DNA from 4 places in the Streptomyces sp. NPDC014801 genome. Region 3 is predicted to be linked to each of the others. Evidence: riboswitches for the same ligand, from Rfam matches in the RefSeq annotation. Region 3 holds a riboswitch; each other region holds the start of a gene.
The links. Region 3 has a riboswitch for cobalamin ahead of ACF1AL_RS38360 (FecCD family ABC transporter permease). Riboswitches for the same ligand answer to the same signal wherever they lie in the genome.
Positions count from the first base shown of each region.

Region 1: it holds a riboswitch for cobalamin, as region 3 does, so the genes downstream of both, ACF1AL_RS12040 (cobalamin biosynthesis protein) here and ACF1AL_RS38360 (FecCD family ABC transporter permease) in region 3, are expected to answer to the same signal.
Region 2: it holds a riboswitch for cobalamin, as region 3 does, so the genes downstream of both, ACF1AL_RS25170 (ribonucleoside-diphosphate reductase subunit alpha) here and ACF1AL_RS38360 (FecCD family ABC transporter permease) in region 3, are expected to answer to the same signal.
Region 4: it holds a riboswitch for cobalamin, as region 3 does, so the genes downstream of both, ACF1AL_RS23300 (HoxN/HupN/NixA family nickel/cobalt transporter) here and ACF1AL_RS38360 (FecCD family ABC transporter permease) in region 3, are expected to answer to the same signal.

Region 1 covers NZ_JBIBXG010000004.1:579,833-584,316, forward strand. Annotated here, with positions in the region: gene ACF1AL_RS12035 (cobyric acid synthase) at 1-839, opposite strand, end outside; gene ACF1AL_RS12040 (cobalamin biosynthesis protein) at 836-1,780, opposite strand; cobalamin riboswitch at 1,886-2,021, opposite strand; gene ACF1AL_RS12045 (hypothetical protein) at 2,152-2,373, opposite strand; gene ACF1AL_RS12050 (inorganic phosphate transporter) at 2,408-3,715, opposite strand; gene ACF1AL_RS12055 (class II aldolase/adducin family protein) at 3,969-4,484, shown strand, end outside.
Region 2 covers NZ_JBIBXG010000010.1:292,435-296,918, forward strand. Annotated here, with positions in the region: gene ACF1AL_RS25170 (ribonucleoside-diphosphate reductase subunit alpha) at 1-1,805, opposite strand, end outside; cobalamin riboswitch at 1,928-2,086, opposite strand; gene ACF1AL_RS25175 (GNAT family N-acetyltransferase) at 2,132-2,641, opposite strand; gene mctP (monocarboxylate uptake permease MctP) at 2,743-4,380, opposite strand; gene ACF1AL_RS25185 (DUF3311 domain-containing protein) at 4,377-4,484, opposite strand, start outside.
Region 3 covers NZ_JBIBXG010000024.1:25,618-30,101, reverse strand. Annotated here, with positions in the region: gene tsaD (tRNA (adenosine(37)-N6)-threonylcarbamoyltransferase complex transferase subunit TsaD) at 1-555, opposite strand, end outside; partial or broken gene cbiT (precorrin-6Y C5,15-methyltransferase (decarboxylating) subunit CbiT) at 752-1,351, shown strand; gene cobM (precorrin-4 C(11)-methyltransferase) at 1,348-2,097, shown strand; cobalamin riboswitch at 2,114-2,249, shown strand; gene ACF1AL_RS38360 (FecCD family ABC transporter permease) at 2,358-3,413, shown strand; gene ACF1AL_RS38355 (ABC transporter ATP-binding protein) at 3,416-4,183, shown strand; gene ACF1AL_RS38350 (ABC transporter substrate-binding protein) at 4,193-4,484, shown strand, end outside.
Region 4 covers NZ_JBIBXG010000009.1:312,101-316,584, reverse strand. Annotated here, with positions in the region: gene ACF1AL_RS23305 (nucleoside hydrolase) at 1-694, shown strand, start outside; gene ACF1AL_RS23300 (HoxN/HupN/NixA family nickel/cobalt transporter) at 714-1,826, opposite strand; cobalamin riboswitch at 1,854-2,039, opposite strand; gene ACF1AL_RS23295 (ArsR/SmtB family transcription factor) at 2,362-2,721, shown strand; gene ACF1AL_RS23290 (DUF4142 domain-containing protein) at 2,779-3,495, opposite strand; gene dnaK (molecular chaperone DnaK) at 3,722-4,484, shown strand, end outside.

The sequences.
Region 1 (4,484 bases), on a different contig from region 3:
AGCGCGTCCACGTCGGTGAAATTGGACATCAGCGGGATCGCGCAGACGGCGACCCGCAGCACGTCCTCGCCGACCGGCGGGGAGACGTTCGACTCGCGGACCGTGCCGCGCAGGGACACCCGCAGCCCGTCCTCCTCGTCGATGCCGAGCCCGTGCCGGAAGGGCAGCACGCCGTACGTCCGCCGCCCGGTGAGGCCGTGGAGCATGTCCAGGCCCGGCTCCAGCAGGGAGACGTCACCGCGGAACTTGTTCACCAGGAACCCGGCGACCAGCTCCTGGTCCTCGCGGGAGAGCAGCGCGACGGTGCCGAAGAAGGACGCGAACACGCCCCCGCGGTCGATGTCGCCGACGACGAGCACGGGCAGTCGCGCGCCCCGCGCGATGCCCATGTTCACGATGTCGGTCCGGCGCAGGTTGATCTCGGCCGGCGACCCCGCCCCCTCGCAGATCACCGCGTCATACGTGCCCCGCAACTCGGCCAGGCAGTCCAGCACCGTGCCCAGCAGCTTCTGCTGGCGTCCGCCGTGGTAGCCGCGTGCGCTCAGCTCGCCCACCGGCTTGCCCAGCAGCACCACCTGGCTGCTCTGTTCACCACCGGGCTTGAGCAGCACCGGGTTCATCAGCGCGGTCGGCTCGATCCGGCACGCCTGGGCCTGCATGGCCTGCGCCCGCCCGATCTCGGCGCCCTCCCGTGTGACGAAGGAGTTCAGCGACATGTTCTGCGCCTTGAAGGGCGCCACCTTCACGCCCTGCCGCACCAGCCACCGGCAGATCCCGGCGGTCACGACGCTCTTGCCGGCGTCGGAGGTGGTGCCGGCGACGAGGAGACCACCGTTCATTTCTTCCGCCCCTTCGCTACCAGACGCCCGGCCACTCCCACGCCGAGCGCGAGCCAGCCGACCCGGCGGGACAGCCGTACCGCCCGGTCGATGTCGGTCACGGCGACGGCGCGTCCCGTCGCCCCGTTCAGGACGGGCCGGTGCTCGACCCGGCCGCCGTAGGAGAGGGTGCCGCCGAGCCGTACGCCGAGGGCGCCCGCGAAGGAGGCCTCCACGGGCCCGGCGTTGGGGCTCGGGTGCCGGCCGGCGTCCGCCTTCCAGGCCCGCAGGGCGCCGCGCGGGTCGGGCCCCGCGGCCGCGGCGAGGGCGGCGGTCAGCCGCGCGCCCGGCCAGCCAGCGAGGTCGTCCAGGCGCGCCGAGGCCCAGCCGAAGCGCAGGTGGCGGGGCGACTTGTGACCCACCATCGCGTCCAGGGTGTTCACCGCGCGGAAGCCCAGCAGTCCCGGCACCCCGGCGAGCGCGCCCCACACCAGGGCGCCCACGACGGCGTCGGAGGTGTTCTCGGCGACGGACTCCACGACCGCCCGTGCGATGCCGTCGGCGTCCAGGGCCTGCGGGTCGCGTCCGCACAGGTGGGGCAGGCGGGCGCGGGCGGCCTCGACGTCACCGGCGTCCAGGGCCCGGCCGATGGCGCGGGCCTCGCGGGCGAGGGAGGTCCCGCCGACGACGGACCAGGTGGCGGCCGCGGTCAGCGCCACGGAGGCGGCGGGGGAGCGGCGGACGGCACGGGTGGCGGCGGCCCCGAGGGCGACGGCGCCGCCCGCGCAGACGGCGGTGTGCAGGGCGCCCCAGCCGCGGTGGTCGCGCCACAGGGCGCGTTCGACGGCGGCCGCGGCCCGTCCGAACACGGCGACCGGGTGCCCGCGCCGCGGGTCACCGAGGAGGAGGTCGCCGAGGAGGCCGGCGGCGGCGCCGTACGCGAAGACGCGTTCGGCTCGCATCGGGCTCAGCCGACCGCGGGGTCGAGCGGAGCGGGAAGGGTGGGCCTGGTCCTCGACCGGCAGCCGCGCATGGCGTCATGTCCTCACTCAGGGTGTCCGCGCCCTGGTTCGAAGGAGATCGGCGGTGAGAGTTCCTGGCTCCCGGGGTTCGCACCCCGGTGACAGTGGCGGGACCGCGCCGGACTTCCACCGGCTTCCTCTCCTGCCGCCGCAACTTGGCCCCGGCAGTCCACCACGGCTGTTCGAGGGCCGTCAACTTGCCCTTGACCTGGGGTGGAGGAGTGTGGGCAGGCCCACACGGAGGGGACCTGCCAGGTCACACGCGAACGCGGGGTGCCGGTGGGGCACCCCGCGTCCGCCGATGCGTGAGGTCAGGCGACGATCAGATGGATCCCGTACGCCACCGCCGCCGCGCACGCGGCGAAGCAGACGTACGCGCCGGTGACCGCGAGGGCGGCCGAGCCGCCCTGGGCCTGGACCCGCTCACGGCGGGAGAGGCCCATGATGCCGAGGGTGAACAGGGTCACCAGGCCGACGGTGACCGCGAGGCTGACACCGAAGACGGAGCCGAGGGCCGCCCAGTCGATCTTCATGCTGCTTCTCTTCCTTCGTTCCCGTGAGCGGCCGTCAGGCGGCCGGGGCCGGGTTCGCGGCGGGCGTGGCGGTGGCCGCCGGCTCCGCGGCCGCGGGGGCCGGGATGGTGGCCGTCAGGTCCTCGGGGGTGGCCGGGACCGAGGCCGCCGGGTCGCCCACGGCGGCCAGGCCGGCGGCCGGGGGCGGGGTCACGGCGGCGATCGCGGTGGTCACCACGCCGGCCGGCTCCTCCGTGGCGGGGTCGGCGGCGTTGACGTTGGTGTGGTCGACGACCTCGCGGCGGGAGATCCGCCAGATGGCGAAGCTGGAGGCCACCAGGAAGACGGCGACCAGCGCGGTGCCCCAGTCACCGAGGCCGGTGACGTACTCGGCGAGCGCGCCGACCAGGGCGGCGGCCGGCAGGGTCAGCGCCCAGGCGACGAACATCCGGGTCGCGGTCGACCAGCGCACCACGCCGCCCTTGCGGCCCAGGCCCGCGCCCATCACGGAGCCGGAGACGACGTGCGTGGTGGACAGCGAGAAGCCGAGGTGGGAGGAGGCGAGGATGGCGGTGGCCGCGCTGGTCTGGGCGGCGAAGCCCTGCTGCGGCTGCATGTCCGTCAGGCCCTTGCCCATGGTGCGGATGATGCGCCAGCCGCCGATGTAGGTGCCGAGCGCGATGGCCAGGCCGGCGGAGAGGATCACCCAGGTGGGAGGGTCGGAGTCGGGCGCGACGGCGCCGCCGGCGACCAGGGCCAGGGTGATGACGCCCATCGTCTTCTGCGCGTCGTTGGTGCCGTGGGCGAGGGAGACCAGGCCCGCGGAGGCGATCTGGCCGGCCCGGTAGCCCTTCTCGGCGGCCTTGCCGTCGGCCTTCTTGCCGATCGTGTACGACAGCCGCGTGGCGGCCATCGCGGCGAGCCCGGCGACGATCGGGGCGGCCACCGCGGGCAGCAGCACCTTGGTCACGAGCACGTCGCCGTGGACCGCGCCGAAGCCGGCGGAGGCGACGGTGGCGCCGATCAGACCGCCCATCAGGGCGTGGGAGGAGCTGGAGGGCAGGCCCACGAGCCAGGTCAGCAGGTTCCAGAGGATCGCGCCGACCAGGGCGGCGAAGATGACCTCGGGACGGATGCCGCTCTCGTCGACGAGACCCTTGGAGATCGTGTTGGCGACCTCCACGGAGAGGAAGGCGCCCACAAGGTTGAGGGCGGCGGACATGGCCACGGCGATCTTGGGCCGCAGCGCGCCGGTCGAGATGGTGGTGGCCATCGCGTTGGCGGTGTCGTGGAAACCGTTCGTGAAATCGAACGCGAGTGCGGTGACGACCACAATCGCGAGGATCAGCGAGAAGCTTTCCATTTACCCAGGCATTCGTTCGAAGTCATTGGCGAGCCGAACGTAGGTAACCCGGGTGAACGGAAGGTGAACTGGGCCGGGCGTCCCGATGTCGGAAAGAGGGGGGTGCCGCTCCGCTCGCCGCCGACGGCCCGTACGGCACACGGGCCCCGCGGCTCGCGCCGCTCGTTCCGGTGGCCCGGGGCGGCGTGGATGAGATTCCGGTCACTGCGCCGGGGGACATGCCCGGGCGGGGCGCCCCTGGCAGGATCGCGGCATGTCGGCGAAGCAGCGGTGGACGGCGGGGGACGGGCCGGGGGCCCGCGCGGAGGGCGGGAGCGGGACGGGACCGGAGCCGGTCGTTCCCGGTGGTGAGGACGAAGCGGCGGCCTGGGCGGAGCTGGTCGCGACGGCGCGCCGGACCGTGGCCGACGGGCTGGTCGTCGGCACGTCCGGCAACGTCTCGGTGCGCGTCGGCGACCTGGTGCTGGTCACCCCGTCGGGCGTGCCCTACGACCGGCTGCGGCCGCAGGACCTGACGGCGGTCGATCTCGACGGCCGTCAGGTGCGCGGCTCGCTGGTGCCGACGAGCGAGCTGCCGATGCACCTCGCCGTATACCGCACCACCGACGCGGGGGCCGTCGTGCACACGCACGCGGTGCACGCGACCGCCGTCTCCACGCTGGTCTCCGAGCTGCCGCTCGTCCACTACATGGCCGCGGCCCTCGGCGGCCCCGTCCGGGTCGCCCCGTACGCGACGTACGGCACGGAGGAACTGGCCCGCCACATGCTG
Region 2 (4,484 bases), on a different contig from region 3:
GAGTTGCGCATCCCCGTGGTGGCGATACGGCGGCGCAGCGCCTCCCAGCGCTCCGGCCAGGTGAGCTCCACGTCGTAGTGGTCGGGGTGCAGCACCCCCCGCGCGGTGCGGGTCTTCTCCCAGGCCGGCAGCGGGCCGTTGCGCTCGGCGAGGTCGGCGGAGGCCTCGTACGCGGCGAGCATGATCCGCTCGGCGATCCGGGTGGACAGCGCCTTCGCCTCGGGGGAGTCGAACGGCAGGCGCAGCTTGAAGAAGACGTCCTGCAGCCCCATCGCGCCCAGGCCCACCGGGCGCCACTGGGCGTTGGAGCGGCCCGCCTGCTCGGTCGGGTAGAAGTTGATGTCGACGACCCGGTCGAGGAAGGTGACCGCGGTGCGGACGGCGCCGTCCAGCCGCGCCCAGTCGATGTCGCCGGCCGCCGCGTCGACGAAGGCGCCGAGGTTCACCGACCCCAGGTTGCACACCGCCGTCTCGCCGTCGTCGGTGACCTCCAGGATCTCCGTGCACAGGTTGGAGGAGTGCACGACGTGGCCCGGGAGCGCGGTCTGGTTGGCGGTGCGGTTGGCGGCGTCCTTGAAGGTCATCCAGCCGTTGCCGGTCTGCGCGAGGGTGCGCATCATCCGGCCGTACAGCTCGCGCGCCGGGATCGTCTTCCGCGCCAGGCCCGCCTGCTCCGCCTTGCGGTAGGCGGCGTCGAACTCCTCGCCCCACAGGTCGACCAGCTCCGGCACGTCGGCCGGGGAGAACAGCGACCACATCTCGTCGGCGTTCACCCGGCGCATGAACTCGTCCGGGATCCAGTGCGCGAGGTTCAGGTTGTGGGTGCGGCGGGCGTCCTCACCGGTGTTGTCCCGCAGCTCCAGGAACTCCTCGATGTCCGAGTGCCAGGTCTCCAGGTACACCGCGGCCGCGCCCTTGCGCCGCCCGCCCTGGTTCACGGCGGCGACGGAGGCGTCCAGGGTCTTCAGGAACGGCACGATGCCGTTGGAGTGCCCGTTGGTGCCCCGGATCAGCGAACCGCGGCTGCGGATGCGGGAGAACGACAGCCCGATGCCGCCGGCGTGCTTGGAGAGCCGGGCGACCTGGTGGTAGCGCTCGTAGAGGGAGTCCAGTTCGTCCCGCGGGGAGTCCAGGAGATAGCAGGACGACATCTGCGGGTGCCGGGTGCCGGAGTTGAACAGGGTGGGGGAGGAGGGCAGGTAGTCCAGGCGGCTCATGAGCCCGTAGAGCGCGGCGACTTCGTCGACCGCCCGGGCCGTGTCGTCCTCGGCCAGCCCGCTCGCCACCCGCAGCAGGAAGTGCTGGGGCGTCTCGACGACCTTGCGGGTGATCGGGTGCCGCAGGAGGTAGCGGCTGTACAGCGTGCGCAGGCCGAAGTAGCCGAAGCGGTCGTCGGCGCCGGTGTCGATCAGCGCGTCGAGCCGCCCGGCGTGCAGGCGCACGAAGTCGGCGGTCCGGTCGGCGATGAGACCCTCGCGGTGGCCCACGGCCACGGAGTCGGTGAAGGACGTCACGCCCTGCGAGGCGGCTTCCGCGCGGATGGCGAGGGTGAGCAGGCGGGCGGCGAGCCGGGAGTAGGCCGGGTCCTCGGAGATGAGTCCGGCGGCGGCCTCGGTGGCCAGTTCCCGCAGTTCCGCCTCGTCGGCGTGCGCCGACCGGCCGCGCAGCGCCGCGGCGGCGACCCGGCCGGGGTCGGTGTCGGGGAGGTCGGCGGTCAGCTCGGTCAGGGTCCGCAGCAGCGCGGCACCGGGACCGTCGGTGAGCGATGCGCCGGCTGAAGCCGGATCGGCGGGCGCGATGGTCACGTGGGGCTCTCCCTCGCTCGGCACGGGGCCTCGGCGAGGGCAGGGGGCAGCACACGAGCGCACGGGGCGCCGCGTCCACCGGCCCATTCCGCGAGGCCCGGACGTCAGGGCACACCGGCCGGGTGGCCGGGTGCACTGTCGGCAGGTCCTCGGACTGACTCCTGGGCACGGCGTTTCCGGGCGGGGCCGGGGAACGGACATGCACAAGTACACCGTTGCGGGACAGTTCCGGATTCGCACCGGATTCCCCTGCGGCGACAGCGAGCATGAGCATACATCTAGTGCCGGGCTGTCGCGTCACCCCCAGATGTTGTGTCCCGGTGGTGTCACAGCGTCAGCTCGTAGGTGAGCAGCATGATGTCGTCCAGCTCGGGCAGGGGGTTCCAGTCCCGCTCGGGCGTGCGGACGAAGCCCAGGCGTTCGTAGATGCGGTGGGCGGCGCGCATGGTCCGCTGGGTCGACAGCACGATGGCCGTGCAGCCCTCGACCGCCCGGGCGCGCTCGACGCAGGCCCGCACCAGCGCCTCGCCGGTGCCCCGGCCGCGCGCCTCGTGGGCCACCGCGAGCATCCGTATCTCGGCCTCGCCGGGGCGGGCGATGTCGGCCATGGGGCCGCCGGCCGGGACGAAGGTGACGCCGCCGAGGACCGTGCCGCTGTCGTCGGCGGCGACCAGCACCTGGGCCGCGGCGGCGCGCCGGGCGACGTCGCGCAGCTCGTCGAGGTAGGTGTCGCTCTCGCCGAAGTCGAGCAGCCCGTCGTGGAGATAGGCCCGGGCGGTGATCTCCCCGAGCACGGCGTACTCGGCGGGGTCGGCCGGGCGGATCCGGATGTCCATGGGGTGAGTGTGCCGCACGGGTACGACAACGGGCCGCCGGATTTCCCGGCGGCCCGTGTGCGCGGACCGGACGGTGACCGGAGCGCGGGTGCGCGGACCGGTCAGTGACCGGCGCCCGCCGTGGCCGGCGGCAACTCGACCTGGACGCCCGGGTCGCCGGCGTCGGCCGTGTAGTCCTCCGGCCGGGTCTCGTCCGTGCCCTCGGGCGCCTTCAGGGCCTTCAGGACGAAGGTCAGCACGACCGTCACGACCACGTTGAGGACGAACGCCGTCAGGCCGATGTAGCCGATCTCGCCGATGCCGGGGATCTCCTTGGCGGAGCCGCCGAAGTGCTTCTGGCTCGGGTTGGTCGGCGAGGGCACGCCGTAGGCCACCAGCGTGCCGTAGACCATGCCGACCGCCCAGCCCGCCAGCAGCGCCCAGCGGTGGAACCACCGCGTGAACAGGCCGCCCACCAGGGCCGGGAAGGTCTGCAGGATCCAGATGCCGCCGAGCAGCTGGAAGTTGATGGCGACCGTCTTGTCCATGGTCAGGACGAAGACCAGCGCGCCGACCTTCACCAGCAGGGACACCAGCTTGGAGACCTTGGTCTCCTGCTCGGGCGTCGCGTCCGGCTTGATGAAGTCCTTGTAGATGTTGCGCGTGAACAGGTTCGCCGCCGCGATCGACATGATCGCCGCCGGGACCAGCGCCCCGATGCCGATCGCCGCGAAGGCGATGCCCGCGAACCAGTCCGGGAACATGGTCTCGAACAGCTGCGGGATGGCCAGCTGGCCGTTCTGCACCTTGATCCCGGCCGCGATCGCCATGAAGCCGAGCAGCGCGAGCAGGCCCAGCATCAGCGAGTACAGCGGCAGGATCGTGGTGTTGCGGCGGATCACCTCACGGCTCTTGGAGGAGAGCGTCGCGGTGATCGAGTGCGGGTACATGAACAGCGCGAGCGCGGAGCCCAGCGCCAGCGTGGCGTAGGTCCACTGCTGTGCCTCGCCCGAGGCCAGCGCGCCCCGCGGCTTGCCCGTGGTCGGGTTGACCTGGCTGAACGCGTCGCCCGCCTTGGCGAAGATGTCGTCGAAACCGCCCAGCTTGATCGGGATGTAGATGATCGCCACCGCGATGACGAGGTAGATCAGCGCGTCCTTCACGAACGCGATCAGCGCGGGGGCCCGCAGACCCGACGAGTACGTGTACGCCGCCAGCACGCCGAACGCGATCAGCAGCGGCAGGTCCTTGACGAACCAGTTGGTGTTCTCGCCGCCGCCGACGCCCATCACGTCCAGCACGGCCTGGATGCCGACGAGCTGGAGCGCGATGTACGGCATCGTCGCCAGGATGCCGGTGACGGCCACGGCCAGCGACAGTCCCTTGGACCCGAAGCGGCCGCGCACGAAGTCCGACGTCGTCACATACCCGTGCTTGTGCGACACCGACCACAGCCGGGGCAGGAAGGTGAAGATCAGCGGGTAGACGAGGATCGTGTACGGCACCGCGAAGAAGCCGGACGCGCCCGCCGCGTAGATCGCCGCCGGCACCGCGACGAAGGTGTACGCCGTGTACAGGTCGCCGCCGAGCAGGAACCACGTGATCCAGGTGCCGAACGACCGTCCGCCCAGGCCCCATTCGTCGAGGCTGTGCTCGTTCTCGGCCTTGCGCCAGCGGGCCGCCAGGAAGCCCATGACGGTCACGAGCAGGAAGAAGAAGATGAAGACGCCGAGTGCGACGCCGTTCACGCCGTCCTTCACTTGTCCGCACCGCCCTTCTGGGACGCGCGGGCGCGCTGGTCACGCTGCCACAGCTTGTAAGCGATCATCGTCAGTGCCGTGGAGATGAGCACCCACAGCATCTG
Region 3 (4,484 bases):
CGGACCGCCCGGGTACGGCAGTCCGAACACCCGCGCCACCTTGTCGAAGCACTCCCCGGCCGCGTCGTCGAGGGTGTCGCCGAGGTGGGTGATCGGATCACGGGCCAGATCGCGGACCAGCAGCAGGGAGGTGTGGCCGCCGGAGACGATCAGCACCATGCAGGGTTCGGGCAGCGGTCCGTGCTCCAGGGTGTCGGCGGCGACGTGTCCGGCCAGGTGGTGCACGCCGTACAGCGGGACGCCGAGGGCGTACGCGATGCCCTTGGCGCCGGCCAGCCCCACCTGGAGCGCGCCCGAGAGACCCGGTCCGGTGGTGACGGCGACGGCGCCGATGTCCGACAGGCGCACCCCCGCCTCGTCGAGGGCCTGCCGGATGACCGGGCGCAGGGCGTGCACGTGCGCCCGGGCGGCGATCTCGGGCACGACACCGCCGTAGCGGGCGTGCTCGTCCATGCTCGACGCCACCACGTGGGCCAGCAGCCGGCCGTCCTGTACGAGGCCCGCGCCGGTCTCGTCGCAGGACGACTCGATGCCCAGCACGATCGGAGAACCCATCGCCGACCCTTCCTGCATGTCATAGGTTGTTGCAAGTAGTGTGCAATAAGTCCTCGGCGGATGTGTACCCGGGCGAGGAGCTGCAGGCCAACGACCCGTAAAGTGCGTCTGCGTCGTCCACCGAACACCGAGGTACCGAGCAGTGACCGCCGCCCGCCCCACCCCGCCAACCGCCGTGAGCCGCCGCGCCTTCGCCTCCCTGCGGCTCGGCGCGGTGCCAGGGCTCCCGGACGAGGCGTACGAGCACGACGGGCAGCTCACCAAGCGGCATGTGCGGGCCGCCACGCTCGGCGCCCTCGCCCCCGCCCCCGGTGAGCTGCTGTGGGACATCGGCGGCGGCTCCGGTTCGATCGCCATCGAGTGGATGCGCACCCACCCCTCCTGCGTGGCGGTCACCGTCGAGCGCGACCCCGTCCGCGCCGAACGCATCACCCGTAACGCCGACCGTCTCGGCGTGCCGGGCCTGCAGGTCGTCACCGGCGCCGCGCCCGCCGCCCTGGCCGAACTCCCGCCGCCCAACGCGGTGTTCGTCGGCGGTGGACTCACCGCACCCGGACTGCTCCAGGCGTGCTGGGACGCCCTGCCGGCCGGTGGCCGGCTCGTCGCCAACACCGTGACGCTGGAGTCCGAGGCCCTGCTGGCCGACGCCTACCGTCGCCACGGTGGCGAGCTGGTGCGGCTCGCGGTGGCGCATGCCGTGCCCGTGGGCGGCTTCACCGGCTGGCGGCAGGCCATGCCGGTCACCCAGTGGGCCGTACAGAAGAGCGACAACCCCTCACCAGGAGCTGACAGATGACCGTGTACTTCATCGGCGCCGGCCCCGGCGCCGCCGACCTGATCACGGTGCGCGGCGCGCGGAGGCTCGCCTCCTGCCAGGTCTGCCTGTATGCGGGCAGCCTGGTGCCGCGCGAGCTGCTGGCTGAGTGCCCGCCGGGTGCACGCCTGGTGGACACCGCCCAGCTCACCCTGGACGAGATCACCGCCGAGCTGGTCCGCGCGCACGAGGAGGGGCACGACGTCGCCCGCCTGCACTCCGGGGACCCGTCGGTGTTCAGTGCGGTCGCCGAGCAGATGCGTCGCCTGGACGCGGCCGGTGTGCCCGATGAGGTCGTGCCGGGTGTGCCGGCCTTCGCCGCCGCGGCCGCCTCCCTCAAACGGGAGCTGACCGTGCCGACCGTCGGGCAGACGGTCATCCTGACCCGGGTGGCGAACCGGGCCACCGCGATGCCCGAGGGCGAGGACCTGGCCACGCTGGGCCGCAGCGGCGCGCTGATCGTGCTGCACCTGGCCGCCAAGTACGTCGACCGAGTGGTCGAGGAGCTGCTGCCGCACTACGGCGCCGACTGCCCTGCCGCCGTGGTCGCCTACGCCTCCCGCCCCGACGAGCTGATCATCCGCGGCACGCTCGACGAGATCGCCCACAAGGTGAAGGAGTCCGGTGTGCTGCGGACGGCTGTGATCATGGTGGGGCGGACACTGGGGGCGGAGCAGTTCCGCGACAGTCACCTGTACTCGCCCGAACGCGAGCGTCATCTGTGCTGAACGCCACGCCGGAGCCCGTTTGTTAGGCTCCCCTCGCCTCCCGTGGGGGAAGTCCGGTGAGAGTCCGGCGCTGACCCGCAACGGTGTGCACGGCACCGCAACCGGTGGCCGCCGTGTGAGCCCGATCGCCTGCGGAGGCGCATCGACCCGTTGACTGCTCGCCGTGGACTGCGAGAGGGGCCGCCGTACGGCAGGGTAGGGCTGTACGGGCTGCTTCTGCGCGACGTCCAGCAGGCGGCCCGTGTGAAGGACGGCCTCCCGTGCGTCGAAGAACGGCTCCCAGCCGCACAGCCGTGCTGCCGCTCAGCCTGGCTCTGGCAGTGCTGCTCCTGCTCTCCCTCGTCGGCGGGGTGGGGCTCGGTGCCGCCGGCGTCGGCTGGAGCGAGGTGCTGCGTTTCCTGTGGGCCGGACTCACCGGCCAGACGCTGCCCACAGGTGACGCGGCGTCATACACCATCGTCTGGGAGATCCGGCTGCCGCGGGTCCTGCTCGGCGCCGTGACCGGAGCGGGCCTCGCAACCGTCGGGGTGGCCGTGCAGGCCATGGTGCGCAACGCGCTGGCCGACCCCTTCGTCCTCGGCATCTCCTCAGGCGCGGCGGTGGGCGCCAACGCCGTCATCCTCCTCGGCGCCTTCGCCGGGCTCGGCGTATGGGCGCTGTCCGCCTCTGCATTCGCCTCCGCACTCGCGGCCATGGCGCTGGTGTACGCCGTGGCCCGCTCACCGCGGGGCCTGACGCCGCTGCGCCTCATCCTGACCGGCACGGCACTGGCGTACGGCTTCGAGGCCGTCACCACGGTCATGGTGTTCGGCGCGGCACGGGGTGAGGCGGCCCGGTCGGCGATGATGTGGCTGCTGGGCAGCCTGGGCGGCGCCACCTGGGCCCAACTGCCGCTCGCCGCCGTCACAGTGGCGGCAGGGTGGGGCTGGCTGCGGTGGCGGGCCGAGGCGCTCAACGCGCTCGCCATGGGCGACGAGACCGCGGCCGCGCTCGGCGTCGTGCCGGACCGGCTGCGCCGGGAGCTGTTCCTCGTCACCGCGGCCGTCACGGGCACGGTCGTCGCGGTCAGCGGGGCCATCGGGTTCGTCGGGCTGATGGTGCCGCACGTCGTGCGGATGCTGGTCGGCGCCGACCACCGCCGCGCGCTGGCCATCGCCCCGCTCGCCGGTGCCGTGCTGCTGGTGTGGGCGGACGTGCTGTCCCGGCTGCTGTTCGCCCCCGCCGAACTGCCGGTCGGAGTGATCACCGCGGTGGTCGGCGTTCCCGCGTTCCTGCTGCTGATGCGGCGGGGCGCTTATGCGTTCGGAGGACGCTGAGCATGCGACTCGACATCGACGACATGACGATCGAAGCGGCCGGAACGCGCCTGGTCGAGCATATCGACCTCACCGTGGGCAGCGGGGCATTCGCCGGACTCGTCGGCCCCAACGGCAGCGGCAAGTCGACCCTGCTGCGCTCCCTCTACCGGGCGCTGCGGCCGGCCGGGGGAGTGGTGCGGCTGGACGGGGACGATCTGCACGCCATGGACGCGCGGGCCGCGGCCCGGGTGCTGGCCGCCCTGCCCCAGGAGTCCTCGGCCGAGTTCGACTTCACCGTCGCCGAGGTGGTCGCCATGGGCCGGCTGCCGCACCAAGGCCGCACGGCCGCCTCCGACCGGGAAATCTGCACACGGGCGATGGAACGCACCGGCGTCGCCCACCTGGCCGGACGCAGCTTCCTCGCCTTGTCCGGCGGAGAGAAGCAACGGGTGCTCATCGCCCGGGCCCTGGCCCAGCAGCCGAGGGTTGTGGTCCTCGACGAACCCACCAACCATCTCGACATCGCCCACCAGCTGGAGGTGCTGTCCCTGGTCCGCGACAGCGGCCTGACCGTGCTGGCCGCTCTGCACGATCTCAACCTGGCGGCAGCCCACTGCGACGTCCTGTACGTCCTCGACGGCGGCCGGATCGTTGCCTCCGGGCCGCCCCAGGACGTCCTCGAACCCGCGCTGCTCGCGAAGGTGTTCGGTGTCCGGGCCCACACCGTCCGGCACCCCGAAACCGACGCCGTCCAGCTCTTGTTCGACCTGCTCCCGTCCACCACCTGAAGGACACCTATGCGCAAGCAGCTTCTCGCCGCCGCCCTCTGTCTCGCCGCAACCGCCGTCACCGGGTGCGGCGCCACGGTGGAGCCGGCCAAGGACGCGAAACCCCCCTCCTTGGTCACCCTGACCAACTGCGGTCGCCAGGTGACCTACGACAAGGTGCCCGAGCGGGCCGTCACCAACGACGTCGGCATCACGGAGCTGATGTTCGCCCTGGGCCTGGAGGACCGCATGGCCGGCTTCGCCATGCCCGACGACAAGGGCGACCTGCGCGGCGTGCCCTGGAAAGACGGCTACGACAAGG
Region 4 (4,484 bases), on a different contig from region 3:
CGACCTGGGGCTGCCCGCACCCACCCGCCGTCCCGCCGACGTGGACGCCGTGACGCTGCTGCGCCGCGAGATCCTCGCCAGCCCCCGCCCGGTCACCCTCGTGCCGACCGCGCCGCTGACGAACATCGCGCTGCTGCTGCGCACCCACCCGGAGGTGACCCGCAACATCGAGCGGATCGTCTTCATGGGCGGCGCGGTCACCACCGGCAACGCCACTCCCGTCGCCGAGTTCAACGTCTGGCACGACCCGGAGGCCGCGGCGATCCTGCTGAGCGCCGGCGTGCCGATCACCATGTACGGCCTGGACGTGTTCATGCGGGTCGTGGTGCCGGCCACGGACGTGCACCGGATGCGCGGGAGCGGCGAGCCCGGCACCCGGCTGGCCGGAGAGCTGCTGGCCCACCGGCCGACCACGCAGGGCGGCGCCCCGGAGGCCGAGGAGGCCGGCGGGCTCGGCGACGCGGGCGCGGTGTGCGCGGTCGCCGACCCGGCCGGGCTGACGACCCGTCCCCTGCCGGTGGAGGTGTCGCTGGCCCCCGGGCCGGGCCGCGGACAGACCATCGTCGACCGGCGCCCCCGGCCGGGCGAGTCCGAGATCCACGAGGGCGCCCGTGAACAGCCGCTGGTCGACGTCGCGTTGGAGGTCGACGTCGACCGCTACGTGAAGCTGTACCTGGACACGGTGGAGCGCTGAGGGACTCTCCCGACACCCCCTAGTCGGCGGCGGTGGTGGCGGAGGGCGGGGACCAGCGCTCCTCCACCTTGGCGATCCGCCAGTAGCCGATCGCCACCGCCCACACCAGCACGAACAGGGCGACGATGAGGTAGCCGACGCTGTCCAGTTCGATCCCGGCGATCCAGCCGGTGACGTCGTCGTGCAGGTCGAACTTGTCGTGCAGCACGCCGACCAGCTCGATCGTGCCGATGACGAACGCGACGGCGATGGACAGGCCGGTGATGGCGAGGTTGTAGAACACCTTGCGCACCGGGTTGGAGAACGCCCACTGGTAGGCGAAGTTCATGAACGTGCCGTCCAGGGTGTCGAACAGGCACATGCCCGCCGTGAACAGCAGCGGCAGGCACAGGATCGCGTACCAGGGCAGTCCGGCCGCCGCGCCCGAGCCGGCCATCACCATCAGCGTGACCTCGGTGGCGGTCTCGAAGCCGAGGCCGAACAGGAAGCCCAGCGGGTACATCTGGCCCGGCCGGGAGATGGAGCGGGTGAGCCGGCCGAGGAAGCGGTTCATGAAACCGCGCGAGTCCAGGTGGCGTTCGAGCTCGGTCTCGTCGTACGTGCCGGCCCGCATCGAACGGAACACCTTCAGGATGCCGGCCAGGGCGACCAGGTTGAGCGCGGCGATGAGGTAGAGGAAGCCGCCGGCGATGGTCGTGCCGAGGAAGCCGAGCACCTGGTGGGTGGTGGACCCCTCATTGGTGACCCGGTCGGCGAGCTGGGTGCCCGCCGCGATCATCACGGCGAGGGCGACGACCACGCTGGAGTGCCCGAGCGCGAACCAGAAGCCCACGGACACCGGCCGCTTGCCGTCGGCCATGAGCTTGCGGGTGGTGTTGTCGATGGCGGCGATGTGGTCGGCGTCGAAGGCGTGCCGCACCCCGAGGGTGTAGGCGGTGACGCCGAGTCCGATGCCGAAGGCCTTGGAGCCGACCTCGTAGTGGCCGGGTACGACGAGCAGGAAGAGGATCCCGAACGCGACGACGTGCAGTGCCGCGATGACGGCCATCAGGCCGGCCGTTTTCAGGGTGTCCTCGCGGCGCCAGGCGAACTGGGCCTTGGCGGTCGTCGGGGCAGGGTCGGGCAGGGTCATCCGGTCACGCTCCAGCACCTCGTGGATCACTTCGTGAGCTGCCGTGGCCGGTCTCCTGGCTGACGGGTCGTGCGTCCGTCGTCCCTGCCTTCCCGGTCGTACGACCAGTGGCCCGGCACACGGCCGGACGGGACGTGAACTCCCCGATCACAGTGGCGAGGGCCGCGTCGGTTCCACACCGACTTCCCGAACACCACGGCCCGCCCACGGTAGGGGTCCGGGACCTCTTCTGCATAGCTGCACAGCTGAGCAGGTATCCAAGATCACAGAGGAGAGGGGGCGCGGGTCACGTCCGGGGTGGTTGTGGGAGTACCCCTGGGGGAGGGGGGCGGGGCACCTTCGGGGGTGCCCCTGGGGGTTTGCGACCGGGCCTCCTGCCCGGGTCCGGGTCATCTCCTGAGGCCTGCTGCCCGGGTCCGGGTCGCCTCCCGGGGCCCGGTCCGCCTTCCGGTGCCTACGGGCGGGGCGGACGAGGTGGGGGCCGCGCGCCGGGCCCGCGCGCCGGGGGTCGGGGTCGGGGCGGGAGAATGCCGGCATGCACCTCGTGCCCCCCGACCGCGCCGACCGCCGGACCATCGACGGCCACCGCGTCTGTGACGCCATCGCCGCCATCGGCGACGCCGCTCACGTGCGTGCCTGGGCCGACCGCTTCTCCCTGCTGGCCGACCCCAACCGGCTCGCCCTCCTGCTCGCCCTGCACCGCACCGGCCCGCTCGCCGTGTCCGACCTGGCGATCGCGACCGGGATGAACGACCCGGCCGTCTCGCAGGCCCTGCGGCTGCTGCGGGCGGCCGGCACCGTGGCGGGGGAGAAGGAGGGCCGGATCGTCCGCTACCGGGTGGTCGACGAGGACGTACGGGCGCTGCTCGCGCAGTGTGCCGCCGACACGAGCTGACGGCCTCCGGCGGCCCGGTCGGCGGCGGCGTCGGCCGGGCCGCCGGAGGTCGGCGCGCTAGCGCACCGTCGGGCTCGGCGCCGGGTCGCCGGGCAGGGCGACGGGTGTGGACGTCGCGTTCGGCGGCGGGGGCAGCACCACCTGCGGCTGGCCCGCGGCCGGGGGTGGCGGCGTGACGTCGGTCGAGGGCAGCTTCGGCGGGGCGGTCTGCTGGAAGAGGGCCTGGTCGAAGTTGACCAGACCGGTCTTCTCCATGACCGTGATGTGGTCCAGCACGGTGTCGTTCGCCTGGTCGGCGAGCGCGCGCACCAGCGTGTTCTTCGTCGTGGAGCGGACCTTCGCGATCGTGTTGAAGATCGAGCCGTGGGTGATGCGCAGGATGTTGGCGAAGTCGGAGTCGAACTGCCGGCCGGTGTCCGCGTTGAGGGTGGCGATGAAGCCCTGCTGCTGGGGGCTGGCCAGGTTGGGCAGTGTGATGTTCAGCATCGGCGCGATACGGCGGCACGTGATGTCCAGCGCCGCGTGCCCGTCGATCAGGTGCCGCCCGGCGGTGAGGACCGCCTTGTCGGTGCTCTTCTTCAACGCCATCTGGCCCACGGGATACTCCCACAGGCCGGCCGCGCGCACCTTCACCACGAAGTCGCGGTCGCCCTCGGTGAGCGGCCCCCACTGGGTGTTCGCGATCACCCGCGAGGTGTCGCTGGACACCGTCTGCACGCCCAGCATGGCGGGATAGGCGAGCGCCACGAGGGTCAGGCCGAGGGCGCCGCCCACGAAGAGGGTTCCCGTCGCGTTCCGCGAGAGTCGCACCATGCCTCCTGTCGGTGTCCGGTCGCAGGGACGTACGGACAGGAGTACGCAGGGACGGCGGGTTGTGTTCGGAGCGGCCGGAAAAATCTTCCCCGACCGCGACCTGCTCACGACGGATGCAGGAAAATGGGGTGAACCAGGTGAACCAGGCGTATCCCCGCAGCTGCGGCACCCGAGGAGGGAGAGCCCGATGGCGCGTCCGGTGGGAATCGATCTCGGCACCACGAACTCGGTGGTCTCGGTCCTGGAGGGCGGTGAGCCCACCGTCATCACCAACACGGAGGGCGCCCGCACCACCCCGTCCGTCGTCGCCTTCGCCAAGAACGGCGAGGTGCTGGTCGGCGAGGTGGCCAAACGGCAGGCCGTGACCAACGTGGAGCGCACGGCGCGGTCCGTCAAGCGGCACGTGGGCGATCACGGCTGGCGGTTCCCGGAACAGGGGGACGTCGACGGCAAGCGGTACACCGCGCAGGAGATCTCCGCGCGGGTGCTGCAGAAGCTCAAGCGGGACGCGGAGGCCTACCTCGGGGAGGACGTCACCGACGCCGTGATCACCGTGCCGGCGTACTTCGACGACTCCCAGCGCCAGGCGACCAAGGAGGCCGGGGAGATCGCCGGCCTGAACGTCCTCAGGATCATCAACGAGCCGACGGCCGCCGCGCTCGCGTACGGGCTGGACAAGGAGAACGACCAGACGGTGCTCGTCTTCGACCTCGGCGGCGGCACCTTCGACGTGTCGCTGCTGGAGATGGGCGACGGCGTCATCGAGGTCAAGGCCACCAACGGGGACACGCACCTCGGCGGTGACGACTGGGACCAGCGGATCGTCGACCATCTCGTCACCACCTTCAAGAACCACTACGGCGTGGACCTCGGCAAGGACAAGATGGCCGTGCAGCGGCTGAGGGAGGCCGCGGAGAAGGCGAAGATGGAGCTGTCGTCGTCGACCGAGA